DNA from 2 places in the Pelorhabdus rhamnosifermentans genome. Region 1 is predicted to be linked to the other one. Evidence: a T-box and tRNA genes for the amino acid it is inferred to sense, from the RefSeq annotation. Region 1 holds a T-box; the other holds one or more tRNA genes.
What was found. A T-box is a leader RNA that pairs with one kind of tRNA and senses whether it is charged. The one in region 1 lies ahead of ileS (isoleucine--tRNA ligase), so its partner is inferred to be a tRNA-Ile.
Positions count from the first base shown of each region.

Region 1 (10,144 bases):
CTAAGCTTTATTCGATGAAGTGGAGGATTCGGTATGATTCGATATAAAGATATTTTGGCTGAATCTCTTGTCGATGGCGTAGGGTTGCGTGTGACAGCTTTTTTGCAAGGCTGCCCGCGTCATTGTCAAGGTTGTCATAATCCCTTGTTGCTTCCCATGGAAGGGGGGTATGAGGTATCAGAAGAAAAATTTGTTGATAAAATTTTAGCCCTTGTAACGCCTATCCATCATGGCATTACGTTTAGTGGCGGTGATCCCTTGGCGCAGCCGGAAGCTTTGTTTAAGACAATTGATCTTATTAAACGTCGTCAGCCACGTCTCAATATTTGGGTTTACACAGGCTATACGTATGAAGAGGTACAACGAGTACCGGTATTGTCATTGATTGATGTCCTTGTAGATGGACCCTTTGTAATGGCTGAAAAGGATCTTGATCTACCTTTTCGGGGATCAGCCAATCAGCGAATTATTGATATGGAGCAAACTCGTCAAAAGGGTTGCGTTACTGTCTTGCCTCTCGAGAAGACGGCGCGATCTTGGGCAAGCTAACATCATAGTATCAAGTAAAAAAAGCGGATTTGGGCAGTCTCATTTTAGATGGGACTGCTTTTTTACATAATTTATCTGAGCAAGACAAAGAATACAGTGGTTGCAGAATAAAATTACATCAGTAGCAGGAAAAAATTAACCACGTGGTAAACTTTCTATGTAGATGCATTATTTGGGAGGCTGTCTTATGTCCTGGTCTATTAAACAAAAATTATATGAACGTTATCAACAAGAAGAACAGCCAAAAAGGAGTCAGTCCGGCGATCGGCTGGAAGTGGCACTCGCTTTCCCGAATACGTATCATGTGGGTATGTCTAATTTGGGTTTTCAGGTTATCTATCGGGAGATTAATTCGAGAGTTGGTACGCTTTGTGACCGTTTTTTTTATCCTGATAAGGCTGATTTAGTTGATCATGAACGTACCGAAATGCCGTTACTCAGTTTGGAACGGCAAAAGGTGCTATCTTCTTATAACATCGTTGCTTTTGCGGTTTCATTTGAAATGGACTATCTTCATTTACTCGCGATGTTAAAGCTCGGACGAGTACCGATCTGGTCCAAAGAACGTAAAAATAAGGACCCTTTTGTTGTTGTTGGCGGTCCCTGTGCCACCTTTAATCCGGAGCCTTTGGCTGAATTTGTGGATGCTTTTGTGATTGGTGAGGGAGAAGAAGTGATTCACGAAATTCTTGCTGTTTATGAGAAAGGACAACAAGAAGGTCTCAGTAGAGATGAGGTTTTACTGGAGATAGCGAGCGTTCCGGGTGTGTATGTGCCACGTTTTTATCAGCCTGTATATGGTACAGAGGGCATTATTGAACGATTTGATTGTCTGCAAGCTGTCCCGGAACGTGTTGAACGACGTTGGATTAAAAATATTGGGCACCATCCAGCCGAAACGACAGTTGTTACCGGAAATACGGAATTTAAGGATATGTATTTAATTGAAATTGCCCGCGGTTGCGGGCGGCATTGTCGTTTTTGCATGGCTGGTTATTGTTTCAGGAGACCACGGGTTCAGCCACTTTCTGTACTGGAACAGGCTATTGACCGCGCTCAAAAGTACCGTAATAAAGTGGGATTGGTTGGGGCGGCTATTTCGGATTACCCTGAAATTGATGCATTGTGTGCGATGATTTTAAAGAAAAATATGACGTTATCTGTGGCTTCGCTCCGGGCGGATACACTTACGCCCGCATTAGCAGCTATGTTAGCTCGAAGTGGTCAGCGAACCATAACTTTAGCACCTGAGGCAGGCAGTACTAAGTTGCGACAGGTCATTAATAAGGGGATTAGTAATGATGATTTAGAACGGGCTATGGACCTTGCCGTTCAGGCCAAAATTCCTCATGTTCGTTTTTATATTATGGTCGGGCTGCCTTTTGAGCAAGACGAAGATATTGAGGCCATTATTACTCTTGCTCGTTATATGAAGGCAAAAATGGATCAGTCACAGAGTAATGGCAAGTTAACGCTCAGTATTAATCCCTTTGTTCCCAAGCCGTTTACACCTTTTCAATGGCTCCCAATGACGCCGATGAAGATCGTTGAAGATCGTCTGAAAAAAATCAAGAAATCTTTGCGTGGTGACAGGCGAATTGAAGTTTTAATTGAATCACCGAAAGAAGCCTATATTCAAGGCATACTTGCCCGGGGTGATCGGCGGTTGGCTCAGCCTCTTGTTCATTGTTTAGAAAAGGGCAATTTAAAAGCCTTGAAAAAAGGCTTGGATCAGGCTGGACTCAATGAAGATTTTTATCTTTATCGTTCACGTGAATTTGGTGAATGTCTCCCCTGGCATGTACTTGATATGGGATTAAATCCAGGCTATTTAGAGCAGGAATTAGAAAAATCTCGACGCCTGCAAGCAACAGAACCTTGCAGGGAAGGTTGTCGTCGCTGCGGCGTCTGTATAGAAGGAGAATCTCATGAATGAGTTTCAGTTACGACAGATTCGAGGAATGAAAATAGGAACATTTACCCATTTTGATAAGTATAGTATTTCTCATGGTATTTCTACACGACATGGCGGTGTTAGCAAAAAGCCGTATGAATCACTTAATCTTGCTCTTCATACGGGAGACCAAAAAAATGACGTGCTTACGAACCGGAGACGGTTTTGTCAGGCTGTTGGTGTATCTTTTGATGATACCGTCACAGCGGAGCAAGTCCACGGTTCTCACATTACCGTGGTTACAGCCGTGGATGCTGGTAAAGGAATGCTCAATTACGAGGATTCCATCGCGAAAACAGATGCTCTTATTACGAATGTAGCCGGACTTTCTCTTATGTTGTGTTACGCCGATTGTGTTCCTGTACTTATTGCTGACCCCAAACAAAAAGTAGTGGCAGTCAGTCATGCTGGCTGGAAGGGAACGGTGGCGGCGATTGCTCAAAAAACAGTGCAAAAAATGATGGACGAATTTGGTTGTCAGGCTGTCGATTGTCTTGTAGGCATTGGTCCTTCTATTGGTTTTTGCAGTTATGAGGTAGACGAGCAGGTGATTTCTGAATTGCAACGAGCCTTTTCCTGGTGGGCACGTGTTGTCAAACCAGAAGGAAAGAAGTGGAAATTTGATTTATGGCAAGCCAATGCGAAGCAGCTTATGGATATTGGCGTCGCGGAAGAGAATATTATTTGCAGCAATTTTTGTACAGCATGTAATAAGGATTTATTTTTTTCCCATCGTGCTGAACGGGGGCAAACAGGCCGTATGGCGGCCATTATTTCTTTGCCTTAAGCCTTAAATGAAACACAAGTCTTATTGTTTGGATGAACGAATGTGATATAATTATGTTAATTTAGGAATTTTATTACTATTTATGTAAATTTTCTATTTGCAAAGAGGAAAAATTTATTTATCAGCGAATAATTCAAATTAGGAACGGAGGGGCGACTCATGTCCATTCAAAATAATATTGCAATTGTTGAACGAAACATTCAGACAGCCATGAGAGAGCGGGCGAATATTTCTGGTCAAGCACTTGTACCTGTCAAGCTAATTGCCGTGACGAAAAATCATACGCCAGCAGAAATGCAGCAAGCCATTGATTATGGATTAACGACGATTGGTGAAAATCGAGTTCAAGAGGCTGTCGCGAAGTATGACATTTTCGGGCGCAAACTGGAATATCACTTGTTAGGACATCTGCAGACAAATAAGGTTAAGCAAGCCGTTCCGTTATTTGATTTAATCCATTCACTTGACAGCGAGAAACTTGCCAGACATATTAGCAGGGTTGCTGGCGAATTGGCTAAAATTCAGCCTGCGCTGCTTGAGGTCAATGTGGCAGGAGAAGCAACAAAACAGGGCGTTTCTCTTGCAGATGTTCTTGATTTTGCACGTATGGTGAGTTCATTGCCCAACCTTGTTGTTGCGGGATTAATGACAGTGGCGCCTCATTTTGATGATCCCGAGGAGACGCGACCGTTATTTCACACTTTATATGACAAATTTATGGAATTGAAGCAAGCTTGTATACCTAACTGTACCATGGAATGGTTGTCGATGGGAATGACGAATGATTATTCTGTGGCCATTGAAGAAGGTGCCAATATGGTCAGGGTCGGTACAGCCATTTTCGGTGCCCGTAATTATGATATTGAGCTGACGAGGAGGTAGTAATATGAAATTAATGGAAAAAGTATGGGGTAGTTTAGGTTTGTTGGAACCTGTAGAAGATGACGAACGGATAAAGCCAGAAGATTTTGAACCGAAAAACAAGAAAGGTGTAGGAACACTGATAGCAGGTAGTAATGTTGTTAATTTACCCACGGCCCAAAAACAGCTGAAAGTGATGGTTGTCGAACCATTATCTTTTGACGATGCTCAGAATGTAGCAGAGTATCTGAAAAATCGTAAGCCTGTCGTAGTCAATTTTGAGCATTGCGAGGATAATCTTTCTAAGCGGATGATTGATTTTATTAGTGGGACAACTTATGCTTTAAATGGCAGTATTCAAAAAATCGGTAATCATATCTTTTTGTGTGCTCCCAATAATGTCGATGTGTCTTTTGCATCGCGTGATGATGGTGAAAAGACGGTTTTACCCTGGATGAAGTAAGGTGGAGCTATAGGAGGATAATATGTTAAGTCAAGCAAAAATTAGTTTTATTGGCGGCGGAGCTATGGCTGAAGCGCTGCTTTCAGGCCTGCTCAAAACAGGTCTTGTTGCGGCTGACCAGATTTGTGTTGCTGATATTAATGTGGACAGATTAGCTACTTTGGAAAAAAAGTTTCAAATTACAACAAATGTTAATAGCAGACAGGTAGCTGAAAAGTCCGATATTTTATTTTTAACGGTTAAACCACAAGTTGTGGAGACAGTATTTAAAACACTTCAGTCGGCGGTGAAGCCTGAGACGCTTGTTGTCTCGATTGTGGCTGGCTTGACACTAGAGCGTCTTGAAGCGGCTTTTGCTCAAAACAGTGTCATTCGAGTGATGCCGAATACGCCCCTTGCTGTCGGGCAAGGAATGGCTGCGATTGCTGTGGGTAGTAAAGCAACAGAAGAGCAGGCGCAGGATGTACTGACGATTTTTCAGTCAGCAGGGAAAGCTGTTCGGGTGGCTGAAAAAGACTTGGATGCAGTGACAGGGTTATCTGGCAGCGGTCCAGCGTATGCTTTCCTAATGGTCGATGCTTTGGCTGATGCAGGTGTGCGTGCTGGATTACCACGGGCCATGTCGATTACGCTTGCGGCGCAGACATTGCTTGGAGCTGCTAAGATGGTGCTTGAAACAGGGGAGCATCCGGCTCAGTTGCGCGATATGGTGACATCGCCAGGAGGAACAGCGATTGCTGGCGTACATGCTCTTGAGCGTGGTGGTGTTCGCGTAGCTCTAATTGATGCCGTTATGGCGGCAACAAAGAGATCAAAGGATTTGGGGAAAAAGCATGAGTGAACGGGAAAAAATTCTGCGGTATTATCGCGCAGAAGGGGAAGGCGACATTGCAGCTAAACTGGTTGATGCAGCTGAAAGCGTCGCTCGTAATACAAAGGTAAAGGTATCGGAATTTCTAGATCCTCGTGGCTTTGCCATAGCTGAAACGGTCATTGCTCATTATGAAGGGGTACGACTCGAAGCTTTTGGTGGTTATCAAGGTGCAGAAAGAGTGAAGGTTGCTTTTGTCCAACAAGATTTTGCTGGCAAGATTTCTTATAATCTGACCGCTGTAGCCATTCAATGGGACAAACGTTTTGCCCATGTGGGTCATCGAGATATTCTTGGAGCTGTGCTCGGTCTAGGTATAGAGCGTGGCGTGCTAGGTGATATTGTTATGAGCAGTGACGGTTGTTATGTTATGCTTGATAAAACGCTAATCGATTTTTTGTTAACGGGGTTAACGCAGGTAGGTGCAACAAGTGTTACTGTGAGTGAAATAAATTTAGCTGAAATTCCCCCGAAGGAGGAAAAATTAAAAGAAATTCGCACTACAGCGGCTTCACTCCGATTGGATGTTATTGCTGCGGCGGGTTTCGGAACGAGCCGGACGAAAATGGCTGATGATATTGTCGCTGATAAGGTGAAATTGAATTGGCAGGGAGTACGAAAAAGTGATCATGCTGTGAAAGCAGGTGACATTATTTCGATGCGGGGCCGTGGTCGTTTGGAAGTTAGCGAAATTTTAGGGACAACGAAAAAAGGTCGTTTGAGCTTGCTTTTAAAACGCTACATGTGAATGGGCGAGAAGGATGACATGGAGGAGTGTTCATGCTAACACCGCTGGATATTCAAAATAGAGAATTCAAACGTAGTTTTCGTGGCTACAATGAGGATGAGATTGACAGTTTTTTAGATCAAGTAATCAAAGATTACGAGCAGCTATATCGAGAAAACGTGGAATTGAAAGAAACGATTGAACGCATAAGCGGTAAGCTGGAGAATTATCAGCATATGGAAAACACGCTGCATAGTACGCTCGTTATTGCTCAGGAAACTGCTGAGGAAGTCAAATTAAATGCTAAAAAAGAGTCGGAACTTGTCATGAAAGAAGCCGAGATTCAGGCGCAGCGCATGATTGATGAAGCAACAAGCAAAGTACGGCGTATGACAGGTGAGTATGAAGAAATTAACAAGCAATTGCAGATTTATCGTACGCGCATGAAAACCTTGCTGCAAGCACAGCTTGAAATGATAGCTCAAGCTGCAGAAGATGAAGATTCTTAATTTGACTAATGGATATTAATTCGGTATAATGCAGGTATATTCGTAAGTAAAGTGATGATAGGGATAAGTAATCTGCCATGTGCTTCGTCAGCGAGCTAGGAAGAGTGTAAGCCTAGTAGTGTCATGCAGTTGAATATCACCCTGGAACTGTAAGGCTGAACCTTTTTTAAGTAGGCTTTGACGTTTAACGGGCGTTACTCCGTTACTTAAGTGACAGTAAACATCTGTCATGAGGGTGGTACCACGAGAATAGCCTCTCGTCCCTTAGGGATGAGGGGTTTTTTGATATTTTTGGAGGTGTGAACATGGCAGAAGATTACAGTAAAACATTAAATTTGCCTAAAACAGATTTTCCGATGCGAGGGAACCTTCCCGAGCGGGAACCGGAATTCCTCGAATTTTGGACAAAGGAAAAACTTTATGAACAGAAGAAGGCGGCAGCAAAAGGTAAACCGAAATTTGTCTTACATGATGGTCCGCCTTATGCCAATGGGAATATTCATCTTGGCACAGCTCTGAACAAAATTTTAAAGGATATTATTATTAAATATAAAGGGCTGCGCGGTTTTGATGCACCGTATGTTCCTGGCTGGGACACACATGGACTCCCGATTGAACATGCGGCAATTAAAAATTTGGGCCTCAATCGTCATGAATTAGATCCCCTTACTTTGCGTAACGAGTGTAAACAGTATGCCCTGAAATGTCTCAATATGCAGCGAGAGGATTTCAAACGGTTGGGTGTTATTGGGGACTGGGAAAATCCCTATATTACACTTCGTCCTTATTTTGAGGCCAAACAAATTGAAGTTTTTGGTGAAATGGCTAAAAAAGGCTATATCTATAAAGGATTAAAAACAGTTTATTGGTGTCCTTCCTGTGAAACGGCTTTGGCTGAAGCGGAAATTGAGTATGCTGAAAAGAAATCTCATTCCCTCTTTGTCAAATTTCCTTTAGTTGATGCAAAAGGGAAGTTACCTGAAGGTGTTTGTCCTGAACAGGTCTTTGCTGTTATTTGGACGACAACACCTTGGACGATTCCTGCTAATATGGCTATTTCACTCCATCCTCGGTTTGACTATTCGTGGGTGCAATTTGGTGATGAAGTTTATTTGCTTGCAACAGAATTGATTGATTCTGTTGTGGCTGCGAATCATTTAGGTGAATATACTATTTTAGGCCATGTGACAGGCCAGGATTTAGAGGGACTTATCTTTAAACATCCCTTCCTTGATCGTCAGTCACCCATTTTAGTTGGCGAACATGTAACGCTTGAGGCAGGTACGGGCTGTGTACATACGGCACCTGGACATGGTCAGGAAGACTTTGAAATTGGAATGAAGTATAAACTTCCCATCTATTGCCCTGTCGATGCGCAAGGTAAAATGACGAAAGAAGCCGGAAAATTTGAAGGCCTCTCTGTGGAAGATGCCAATGTTCCTGTCATTAAAGAATTGGCTGCTGTGCATATGTTACTTGGAAAAGGAACGATTCGCCATCAGTATGCCCATTGCTGGCGTTGCAAGAATCCTGTTATCTATCGGGCTACGGAGCAATGGTTTGCCTCTGTTGACGGGTTCCGCGCTGAAGCTCTCAAAGCCATTCAAGATGTTAAGTGGATTCCATCCTGGGGTGAAGAACGTATTCATAATATGGTTGCGGATCGTCATGACTGGTGTATTTCCCGTCAGAGAGTTTGGGGTGTTCCCATTCCAATTTTCTACTGTAATCACTGCAATGAGCATATTATTAATGATGATACTATTCAGGTAGTCAAAACGTTGTTTGCCAGTGAAGGATCGGATGCTTGGTGGGCCAAGAGTGCTGAAGAGATTTTGCCGGAGGGCTTTGCTTGTCCGCATTGCGGCAAAAAGGGCTTCCGTAAGGAATCGGATATTATGGATGTGTGGTTTGACAGCGGTTCTTCTCATGCAGCCGTTCTTGAACAGCGCGAAGAATTGAAATGGCCGGCTGATATTTATTTAGAAGGCAGCGATCAGCATCGTGGGTGGTTCCAGTCTTCACTATTAACTTCTGTGGCAACAAAAGGCCGTGCACCTTATGATTCTGTTTTAACGCATGGCTTTGTTGTTGATGGCGAAGGTCGTAAGATGTCCAAGTCTATTGGAAATGTTATTTTCCCGCCCGAAGTTATTAAAAAATATGGCGCTGATATCTTAAGACTGTGGGTGGCGTCAGCTGATTATAAAGCAGATATTCGTATTTCACCGGCTATTTTGAAGCAAATGTCGGAAGTTTATCGGAAAATTCGTAATACTTTTCGATATATTCTGGGGAATTTGGCTGATTTTGATCCCGAAAAGGATCAAGTGCCTTATGGTGATTTGTTTGAAATTGATCGTTGGGCCTTGTTACGACTTGAGCAGGTTCGTGCTAAAGTAACGCAGGCATATGAAGACTACGAATATCATACGCTGTATCATACGGTACATAACTTCTGTACGGTTGATTTAAGCGCGATTTACCTTGATATTTTGAAAGACCGTTTGTATACGGAAAGACCGAATTCTGTCGGGCGGCGGGCGGCTCAGACGGCGATCTATACAATTATGATGGATCTGCTTACAATGCTTACACCTGTATTAAGTTTTACTTGTGAAGAAATCTGGCGTTATGTTCCGAAAACGGCTGGAATGCCTACGAGTGTTCAATTAACGAAATGGCCAGTGGAACATCGTGAGTATTTAGACAGCAAGCTAGAAGAAAAGTGGACGCAAATTCTTGCTTTGCGCGGAGAAATTACGAAAGCCTTGGAAGAAGCAAGAAGATCCAAGACAATTGGTCATTCGCTTGATGCGGACGTAACTATTTATGCCGCAGGGGATGTTTATCAGGCATTACAGGCTGTGCAAGATGAACTTGCGACGATTTTGATTGTGTCGAAGGTTTCTCTTGTTGAAGGCTTTGATTTGGCGAATGAAGCTGATTTTGCCTCAACAGAATTTGATTTAAAAGTAGCTGTCAAGACTGCAACCGGTGAAAAGTGCGAACGTTGTTGGATGTATAGCGATACAGTCGGAAAGAATGCGGAACATCAAACCTTATGTAAACGCTGTGCTTCTGTCTTAGCAGAATAAATTGATTTCATCTCTTATGAGCATTAAACCGGAAAGGTTTCTTTCCGGTTTTTTTGTTTTTTCCCTGGTCATACTAATAGAGGAGGAAGAAAAAATGAAAAAATCCGGTACATCCTTTGATAACCTCAATCCTGATGAGAAAAATGTGTTTATTGATCGTAAGCTTGAACTTCTGCTCAGGCACTTTGAGTCCATGCGGATTGCTCAATACATGGAAATGCTGGAGAAACCGGCTAAACTTATTTTTACTAATTTTATTGCTGGCATTGCTCGGGGACTCGGAATAGCTCTGGGAGCTACACTGGTTTTTGCTTTAATGCTGGAA
Region 1 covers NZ_JAHGVE010000004.1:63,893-74,036, forward strand. The annotation lists gene nrdD (anaerobic ribonucleoside-triphosphate reductase) at 1-4, shown strand, start outside; gene nrdG (anaerobic ribonucleoside-triphosphate reductase activating protein) at 34-549, shown strand; gene Ga0466249_RS06390 (radical SAM protein) at 737-2,485, shown strand; gene pgeF (peptidoglycan editing factor PgeF) at 2,478-3,290, shown strand; gene Ga0466249_RS06400 (YggS family pyridoxal phosphate-dependent enzyme) at 3,450-4,172, shown strand; gene Ga0466249_RS06405 (cell division protein SepF) at 4,177-4,614, shown strand; gene proC (pyrroline-5-carboxylate reductase) at 4,637-5,455, shown strand; gene Ga0466249_RS06415 (YlmH family RNA-binding protein) at 5,448-6,233, shown strand; gene Ga0466249_RS06420 (DivIVA domain-containing protein) at 6,266-6,721, shown strand; T-box leader at 6,767-6,989, shown strand; gene ileS (isoleucine--tRNA ligase) at 7,027-9,819, shown strand; gene Ga0466249_RS06430 (DUF5665 domain-containing protein) at 9,914-10,144, shown strand, end outside.

Region 2 (10,144 bases), on a different contig from region 1:
CCGAACTGACGGGACGTAAAGTCATTACGAAGGGTTTGCCTGCTAGTCCGGGGCGAGTAAGTGGCAAGGCCCATGTTATTTTAAATCCAAGCATGATTGATAGTTTTAAAGAGGGTGAAATTTTAGTTACGGAAATGACGGCACCTGATTGGGTTCCGGCTATGAAAAAGGCTAAGGCTATTGTAACAGATGCAGGCGGCATGACGTGTCATGCTTCGATTGTAAGCCGTGAGTTGGGGATTCCCTGTATTGTGGGTACAAAAAGTCGTGGCGTACAAGGAACAGTGAGTATTAATAACGGACAGGAAATTACGATTGATGCAACGAATGGTATTATATATGATGGTCTTATTCAAGATTTGGTTAAAAAAGACGAACAGTCGGCAGCCAGTGTACAAATTATGGAAACCTTTCCTGTTACAGGAACAAAGATTTACATGAATCTGGGTGACCCCGATTTGGCTGATCGCTATGCAGCGCTTCCTTGTGATGGAATTGGCTTGATGCGCGAGGAATTTATCTGGACAACGACCATTCATGAACATCCCCTTTATTTGATAGAGACAGGCCGTGCTGATTATGTCATTGACTCATTGGCTGAGGGCATTCGTAAAGTTTGCCAGGCACTAGCACCTCGTCCTGTTACTCTTAGATTTAGCGATTTTAAATCAAGTGAATATCGCGATTTAAGAGGCGGTGAAAAATATGAGCCATTCGAACCGAGTTCTTTACTCGGCTGGCGTGGTGCGTCCCGTTATTATGATCCAATCTATACTGAAGCATTTAAATTGGAGCTACAGGCTGTCAAAAAAGTTCGTGAAGAATTTGGTTTCAAGAATCTTCATGTGATGATTCCTTTTTGCCGGACTGTAGAAGAAGCGGAAAAAGTTACATCACTCATGGCAGAGCAGGGTTTAAGGCGCGGTGCTGATTTTAAGGTATGGCTCATGGCAGAAATTCCTGCGAATATTATTCTCGCTGACAAGTTTAATCAGTTTGTTGATGGTTATTCTATAGGTTCAAATGACTTGACTATGCTTGTTCTTGGTTGTGATCGTGACAATGAGACTGTGTCTCATCTCTTTAATGAACGGGATTTGGCTGTTCGGCGGGCTATTCGCCACTTAATTGACGTGGCTCATCAAGCTGGCAAGACTGTGTCTATTTGTGGGCAGGCTCCAAGTGTGTATCCCGATTTTGCGGAGTTTTTAATAAAGAGTGGAATTGATTCCATTTCTGTAAATCCTGATGCAGTGAAGATGACGAAGAAACTTGTAGCTCAAGTGGAACAGCGACTTGTGCTTGATAAATTAACAGGGCGTGGTGTGATGAATAAAGAGGATGACGCCTGGTAAGAAAAGGAGAGCCATTCTCGAATAAAGAAAGGAGATGGGCATCTCGCTTACAGCAAGACAGGAAAAAATAGTAGAAATTGTTCGTACAAGCGGCCCTATTGCTGGTGAACATATTGCAGCACAGCTCAGTGTGACGAGAGCAGCGCTTCGTTCTGATCTCGCTATATTGATTATGTCTGGACTGATTGACGCCCGTCCCAAAGTAGGTTATTTTTATATTGGAAAAAATACACTCCATGTTATTGCGGAAGAACTTGATCGGATTGTTGTAGGTGATATTCAGTCTGTTCCTGTTGTTGTTCCTGTGGAATGCTCCGCTTATGATGCTATGGTCACGCTCTTTTTAGAAGACGTGGGGTCACTTTATGTGGTGGAAAAAGGTGGTATTTTATCTGGTGTAGTTTCACGGAAGGATTTGCTTAAAACGGCTATGGGAGGAAGTAATTTGGCAAAGCTTCCTATTAAGGTGCTCATGACAGCCATGCCGAAAATTGTGATGACGACAAAAGATGAACCTGTTATTGTTGCAGCTAAAAAATTAATTGACAATGCTGTAGACAGTTTGCCTGTAGTACAGGCTGCCGCAGGTAGCCTTGGGTGCTACGAAATTGTGGGACGCTTGACAAAAACGAATATTGCCCGTTTATTTGTTGAAATCGGGGAAGAGAAGAGGAGGTAATTGTTATAGCTACTTTGCCTGTTATTTATGCGTTATCCGATTCCATTGGGGAGACAGCTGAAATGGTGGCGCGGGCAACAGCCAGTCAGTTTGATGCAGGGTCTTTCGATATTATTCGTATTCCCTATATTACTTCGGTAAAACAAGTTGAAGAAACAGTCCGAGAGGCAGTGGAACGGGAAAAATGCATTATTTGTCATACCCTCGTTTCCCCTCATTTGCGTCAAGCATTACTTGAACTTGCTGAAAAAAATCATATTAAAACAGTGGATATTATGGGACCTGTGATTGATTCTATCCAAGAAATGTCTGGTTTCCAACCGAAATTGAAACCTGGACTTGTTCATCGTTTGGATCAAGATTACTATAAGCGGGTAGAGGCTGTTGAATTTGCTGTAAAATATGATGATGGTAAAAATTCTTGGGGATTGCTTAAAGCGGATATGGTGATTGTGGGTGTATCTAGAACATCAAAAACTCCCTTGAGTATGTATTTGGCTCATAAGAAACTTAAAGTAGCCAATGTGCCCCTTGTTCCTGAGGTTCCCCCGCCACCGGAATTGTTCCAAGTTGAACCACACCGGATTATTGGTCTTGTTATCGATCCATTTAAATTGAATGAAATTCGAGCGGAACGACTCAAAGTAATGGGATTGGCATCAAATGCCAGTTATGCTAATTTAGATCGTATCATGGAAGAACTTGAGTATGCGAAGGCCATTATGCGGAAATCTCATTGTATTGTTATTGATGTTTCTAATCGGGCTATTGAAGAAACGGCTAATCGAATTTTAGAGATTGCCCAAAAGAATGATATTATATAAAATAATCCCCGGCATTTGCCGGGGATTATTTTCATACGATAGGGAATTATTTTTGGGAAGAATCGCTGTCAGGTGTAACGATATTTGCTACGATGTCATATGTAACGGAATTGTAAGTTTTACTGTCGTTACCTTGAATGACTTGAACATTGCCAGTGAAAACGGCCTGTTTTGTTTTCCAGTTAAATGTAGCTTGGTCGGATGTAATACTCAAGCCAGAACGCACGAAAATAATATTGCCGTTAACTTCGGCTTTGCTGGCTGTTCCGTATACAAATACATTGTCACCGCTGAATTTGATGTCATCTTGAGTGACAGTAATGCCTCCTGAACCGGAGACTTCCATGCTTGCCATATTTACCTTGGCCTGTCCAGCAGTGATGATACGGTTGCCTACTTCAATATAAACATTGCCAACGAGGTTGTAGAGGCCTGTGGCAACATCAAAGTAGGTTTTATCGGCAGTAATAATAGGTTTGGCTAATGCAGTGCTCGTTAGGAGTACACAGAGCAGTAACATTAGTAATGTTATTTTTTTTATCATTTATGTTCACCATCCTTCATTTTAGTATAGCAGAATGAATGTTAAAATTCTATTCAAGGTTTCTTCCTCTTTTTGGGCGTTCTTGGAGATTGTATAACTTCAGACAAAGGTGACGTAAGTTATCTATAATACAGGTGAAAAATGTTATAATAATTATAAGGGATTTGTTGCCAAGCGAAAGGGTGAATCAGTGTGATTGTACGCGAAAGATTGGAAAAACAAGAAATGCAATTTTTGTCGGTTTTTGCTGCTAAAAGTAGTGAGGCACGGCGTGAACGGGAGGAAGAGCCGTGTAAATTTCGAACGGCCTTTCAGCGGGATCGCGACAGAGTGCTTCATTCCAAGGCCTTCCGCCGTCTTAAACATAAGACACAAGTTTATATTTCACCAAGTGACCATTATCGTACGCGCATGACTCATAGTTTGGAAGTGGCACAGATTTCACGCACCATTGCTCGGGGGCTCTCTTTAAATGAGGATTTGACAGAAGCCATTGCCTTAGGTCACGATGTCGGGCATACGCCTTTTGGGCATGCAGGAGAATTTGCTATTCGAGACTGGCTAGGTCATTTTAATCATAATGAACAGAGTCTGAGAGTCGTAAAGCATCTTGAAAAAGATGGGCTGGGTTTAAATCTGACGTTAGAAGTTAAAGATGGTATTTTAAATCATACAGGAAATACTAAGCCTTTGACACTAGAAGGAAATATCGTCAGGATTGGCGATCGCATGGCTTATTTATGTCATGATTATGACGATGGTATTCGGGCGGGGATGTTAAAGGCTAGCGATTTACCTTGTGGTGTAGCGCAGGTTTTTGGCACGACGCCTTCTCAGATGATTACTGTCATGGTGTCTGATATGATTAAATGTTCAGCAGGGAAAAATGATATTAAGCTGTCTGATGTTGTGCAACGAGGCATGGATGATTTTCGCGTATTTATGTTCAATAAGCTTTATTGGAGCGATTTATTAAAAACAGAACGGGATAAAGCTCGTTATATTATTATTAAGTTGCTAGAATATTTCATGGAAAATCCCGTAGCTTTGCCAATTGAATTCCGTGATCAGGAAGCGCGCTGGGGCTTAACAACAACAGTTGTTGATTACGTGGCAGGTCTGACTGATTACTATGCCATTCACTTGTTTGAAAATTTTTTTATACCGCCTGTAGGAGGATACAAATATTAAACGGCCTTGGGCCGTTTTTTTTCTTAGCAAATGATTTCTTTTTTGTCAAGGGGAAAAAAGGAGGATTTATGACACGCGTATGGAATATTAATATATCCATAAAGAAACAATAACTGATCCCAACTTAGCTCCAAGCAGGAAAAATATATTCATTGTAGAATATAATCAACTCTTAAACAGGCAATAGTTAATGTGGTCAGTCAGAGCTGCTTATAAGATAGGGGATCAACATGAAAAATACGAATGATGATTTCGTTGACAGGCTAAGGAGCGAAAGTGACATTGTTAGTGTCGTGTCAGATTATGTGCCACTAAAGAAAAAGGGAAAAAATTATTGGGGTTGTTGTCCCTTTCATCATGAAAAAACGCCTTCTTTTTCCGTTGCACCTGACAAGGGTTTTTTTTATTGTTTCGGTTGCGGTGCTGGTGGCAATGTTTTTAACTTTCTTATGAAAATTGAAAACATTGATTTTTTTAGTGCCGTGAAACTGCTAGCAAAGAAACTAAATATCTCGTTACCAGAAAAAGAGAAAACTACTGAGGAAAAGAATCACGACAGAAAATATGAGCGTTTGTGTCACGTAAATCAACTAGCAGCTGATTTTTTCCATTCTTGTCTTACAAAAACGACCTATGGAAAAGATGCTTTAGCGTATCTTGTTCAGCGGGGAATTACGTCAGCAGTTATTGACGAATTTCAGTTGGGATTTGCTCCTCCATTATGGGATAAATTATCTCAGTCTTTTACAAGTCGGGGTATTGCAACGGAAACGCTAATTGATAGTGGTCTCAGCGCTGCTCGTACGTCAGGCGGTGTATATGACCGTTTTCGTAATCGTATTATTTTTCCCATTGCAAATTTGCGGGGGCAAGTGGTGGGATTCGGTGGACGCGTACTTGATGATAGTCAACCAAAATATTTAAATTCGCCAGAAACGCTGCTTTATAATAAACGGCGTGAATTATATGGACTTCATAAAGCTTTCAAGTCGATTCGCGAGCAGGAACGAACCATTGTTGTGGAAGGTTATCTTGATCAAATCAGTGTCTATGGTGCTGGAATTACAAATGTCGTGGCATCGCTAGGAACCGCTTTTACTGTGGAGCAGGCCAAAATGTTATTAAAGCTGGCCCCGGAGATATTATTCGCTTATGATAGCGACGCTGCCGGGCAAAAAGCTACTTTACGGGCCTTAGCAACAGTGAGTGAACTAGGAGCCAAGGTAAAAATTATTCAGATTCCAGATGGCAAAGATCCTGATGAATTTATTCGTAAGCACGGTGCTAGTGCGTTTCAGTTGCTCGTGGACAATGCTTTATCTTTTATTGAATATCAAATTGAACGGGCTTTGACGGAAGGAGACTATTCTCATCTGGAGGGAAAAGTTGCTGTTATTAATCAGGTCATTCCTTCTTTAGCATTGTCTGAGAATGTTGTAGAGGAGAATGCCTATATTGCTCATTTGTCAGCCGTACTTACGATTGATGAGGGTTCCATTCGGGAAGAACTAAAAAAATATCGGTTTGTTGCTAAAAAGGATAAAAATGTAAAACTTGGGTACACTACTTCTGCCTTTTCTCTTGCTAAAAAACCGATAGTAGCAGCAGAACAAGCAGAAAGACAGTTGATTTACTTCTTATTTCAGGACAACTCGATTATTCCTTACGTCCAGTCTCTGTTACGTGTGGAACATTTTCAAAATTCTTTTCGTCAGGAAATAATGAATCAGCTACTTATTGCGTATAATATGGGAAAAGTCATTGAACCCGCACAGTGTTCATTGTCAGTCAGTACAGAGGCAGCAACTGAATTGTCTCATATTATGCTACTTGACAATCCTTGCGAAGATAAAGTTAAAATGGTTGATGATTATATTCGGACCATTCAATTAGCCTATTTACGAAATCAGTATGAAGAACATCGCCTAAAAGCCGATGAATTAGAACGCATGGGGGATAGTCGCTTTTTGCAGGAATTAGCAGAAAGTCAGCGAATTAAACATGAAATTAGCAAACTACATTCTTTGGAATAAACGATTACGATGTATTTTATGGGTCCCATTGACCATTTTTGGGCAGGGGAGGGGGGAATAAAGTGACAGATAAAAAAAATCAGACGACAGATCATGTAAATGAATTGTTGCATCGTGGTAAAAAACGTGGTGGTGTATTAACTTATGCCGAAATCATGGATGCTTTTCAAAACGATGATTTAACACCGGATGAAATTGAAGAACTTTATGAAATTTTTACCAATAAGGGTATTGAAATTCTCGATGAGATCCCTGAGGTAGAGCACACGGAACATGCAGATACACATGAAGAAGTGGATATAGACCTGTCAATTCCTGAAGGAATTAATATTGATGACCCTGTCCGTATGTATCTGAAAGAAATTGGGCGAGTGCCACTTTTGACGGCAGATGAGGAAATTGTTCTGGCGAAAAGGATGGAAGAAGGCGACGAAGAAGCGAAGCGTCGTTTAGCTGAAGCAAATTTGCGCCTTGTTGTCAGTATTGCCAAACGTTATGTTGGGCGCGGCATGCTTTTTTTGGATTTAATTCAAGAAGGTAACTTAGGTCTGATTAAGGCGGTAGAAAAGTTTGATTACAATAAGGGATATAAGTTTTCTACTTATGCCACTTGGTGGATTCGTCAAGCGATAACAAGGGCTATTGCCGATCAGGCTAGGACCATTCGTATTCCTGTGCATATGGTCGAAACGATTAATAAATTAATTCGCGTTTCCCGGCAACTCTTGCAGGAATTGGGGCGTGAACCAGCACCGGAAGAAATCGCTAAAGAAATGGATATTACAGTAGAACGTGTTCGCGAAATCATGAAAATTGCTCAAGAACCTGTTTCACTTGAAACACCGATTGGCGAAGAAGAAGATTCTCATTTGGGTGATTTTATTGAGGACCAAGATGCTCCGGCTCCGGCTGAGGCAGCATCCTTTATGCTCTTAAAAGAGCAACTGGAAGACGTTCTTGAGACGCTGACTGATAGGGAGAAAAAAGTGCTTCGCCTTCGGTTTGGCTTAGATGATGGTCGGGCACGTACATTAGAAGAAGTAGGTCAGCATTTTGGCGTAACACGTGAGCGTATTCGTCAAATTGAAGCCAAAGCACTCAGAAAGCTTCGCCATCCGAGTCGCAGTAAGAAATTAAAAGACTTTTTGGAATAAAAAATACAGTTTTTTGTAAGAACTACTTGACGTAACATGGAGACTGTATTATAATAAATCCCGTTGATGAATATTCCTCGATAGCTCAGTTGGTAGAGCAATCGGCTGTTAACCGATCGGTCGTAGGTTCGAGTCCTACTCGAGGAGCCAATGTTTTTAACAGGCTTTCTACGGAAAACCTGTTTTCATATCTTTGGGCCTATAGCTCAGCGGTAGAGCCGCCGGCTCATAACCGGCTGGTCCCTGGTTCGATCCCAGGTGGGCCCACCAAATCCGTATAAACAGCGGGGTTTCTTGTGTAAAACGAGAAATTCCGCTTTTTCATATGAAAAAAAATTGTAAGCAAGGTGATGAGATGAAATTAGGGGAAAGGCTGGCGGCTATTGCCCAGATGGTACTACCAGGTGCAACTATTGCTGATATTGGAACAGATCATGCCTATTTACCTGTTGAACTGATTCGTCGAGGCAAGGTAAGCAGGGCTATTGCTGGTGATATCCATGAGGGGCCTTATCAGGCAGCAACGGTGACTGTGAAGGAGGCAGGACTTTCCAAGCAGATTTCTGTTCGCCTGGGAGATGGTCTTGCCGTATTGGAGCCGGGCGAGGTTGACACAGTGATTCTTGCCGGGATGGGCGGCAGTACTATGATTCAAATTTTAGCTGCTCAAGGGAATGTTACAGCCAGCCTGAAGCAAATAATTCTGCAGCCCATGAATGGGGCTGCTTTGCTCCGTGAATGGCTTCATAAGCAGAAATGGCTGTTTGTTGAGGAAACATTGGTTGAAGAAGAGGGCCATTTGTATGAAATCATTCGTGTTATGAAACAATCAGAACAAATGGAGCGGGCAGTTCAGCCGTTAAAGCCAATTTTGTATGAAGTGGGTCCACTGCTATGGCATAACAAGCCTCCGCTGCTTAGCCGTCATTTATTGCTTAAGATCCACTCATTAGAGGGAGTTCTTGAGCAACTGAAACGATCTACTTCGCTTGCAGCCGCTCAGAAATCTAAGTTTTATCGTGGGAAACTGGATGAATTAAGGGAGATGATGGCATGTCTGTAACATGTAAGCACATTATGCAGGCCATGGAATGCTTGGCACCACAAAATTTAGCAGAAGAGTGGGATTCGGTAGGACTCATGGTGGGAAATCCTGATAGGCAAGTAAGAAATGTATGGACAACACTGGATGTTACGCTGGAACTTGTTGAAGCGGCAGTGGAAGCCAAGGTTGATATGATTGTTTCACACCATCCTTTGATCTTTAAGGCCATCAAGCGGCTTGATACAAGTACGGTTTCAGGAAAAATAATGGAAAAACTAATGCAAGGGAATATTGCTGTTTTTTCTGCTCATACAAATCTCGATTGTGCCGTAGGTGGTGTGAATGATATACTCGCACAAATGCTTCATTTACAAGATATTCAGCTGTTAACAGTGAATCGTTCGGAAAAATTGGTAAAATTTGTTGTTTTTGTTCCGAAAGATTATGAACAGGTTGTTTTTGCAGCTATTACAAAAGCAGGTGCTGGCCATATTGGACGTTATAGTCATTGTACATTTGCATCATCTGGTACAGGCACTTTTCTTCCTCTGGAGGATACCCATCCTTTTATTGGTCGGCAGGGATCACTTGCTAGAGTCGATGAAATGCGTATGGAGACGATTTTGCCTGAAAGACTTATAATCCCTGTTCTTGAAGCCATGCATGCAGTTCATCCTTATGAAGAAGTGGCTTATGATCTTTACCCGCTTTATAATCAGCTTCAGACTACCGGTTTAGGCCGGATAGGGACAATTCAACCTGTTTCTTTGCGGAATTTTTCTCAACAAGTAAAGCAACTGCTACACACCGATGTAGTGAGCATGGTAGGGCGGTCGGACCAAATGATTCATACTGTGGCTGTGTGTGGCGGCAGTGGTGCTGATTTAATTAAACAGGCTAAGAAAAACGGCGCAGATGTTTTTGTTACAGGCGATGTGAAATATCATGATGCTTTAGATGCAGCGGCCCTTGATTTGGCGATTATTGATGCGGGCCATTATCCAACGGAGCAGCCTGTTGTGGCTCGGTTGTCTCAATATTTGAGTGAGAAATTTCCGCTTCTCGAAGTAAAATCAAATATTTCCCAGAAAAATATTTTTCAATTGTGTTGACGATTGCTCCATGTTAAGATATAATAAGATTCTGCGTCATGAGTATGAAAAGTGATCGCGAGTGTCTGACGGCATTCGAGGAAAGTCCGAGCTCCGTAGGGCAGGGTGCTGGATAACGTCCAGCGAGGGTGACCTTAGGGAAAGTGCCATAGAAATGTAAACCGCCGACTTTCGTCGGTAAGGATGGAACGGTGCGGTAAGAGCGCA
Region 2 covers NZ_JAHGVE010000009.1:124,623-134,766, forward strand. The annotation lists gene ppsA (phosphoenolpyruvate synthase) at 1-1,355, shown strand, start outside; gene ccpN (transcriptional regulator CcpN) at 1,390-2,034, shown strand; gene Ga0466249_RS12745 (pyruvate, water dikinase regulatory protein) at 2,049-2,858, shown strand; gene Ga0466249_RS12750 (LptA/OstA family protein) at 2,905-3,402, opposite strand; gene Ga0466249_RS12755 (deoxyguanosinetriphosphate triphosphohydrolase) at 3,595-4,593, shown strand; gene dnaG (DNA primase) at 4,824-6,626, shown strand; gene rpoD (RNA polymerase sigma factor RpoD) at 6,689-7,780, shown strand; tRNA gene Ga0466249_RS12770 (tRNA-Asn) at 7,855-7,930, shown strand; tRNA gene Ga0466249_RS12775 (tRNA-Ile) at 7,976-8,050, shown strand; gene Ga0466249_RS12780 (tRNA (adenine(22)-N(1))-methyltransferase) at 8,136-8,843, shown strand; gene Ga0466249_RS12785 (Nif3-like dinuclear metal center hexameric protein) at 8,834-9,937, shown strand; RNA gene rnpB (RNase P RNA component class A) at 9,977-10,144, shown strand, end outside.
Region 2: it encodes a tRNA-Ile, which carries the amino acid that the T-box ahead of ileS (isoleucine--tRNA ligase) is inferred to sense. The anticodon was not compared.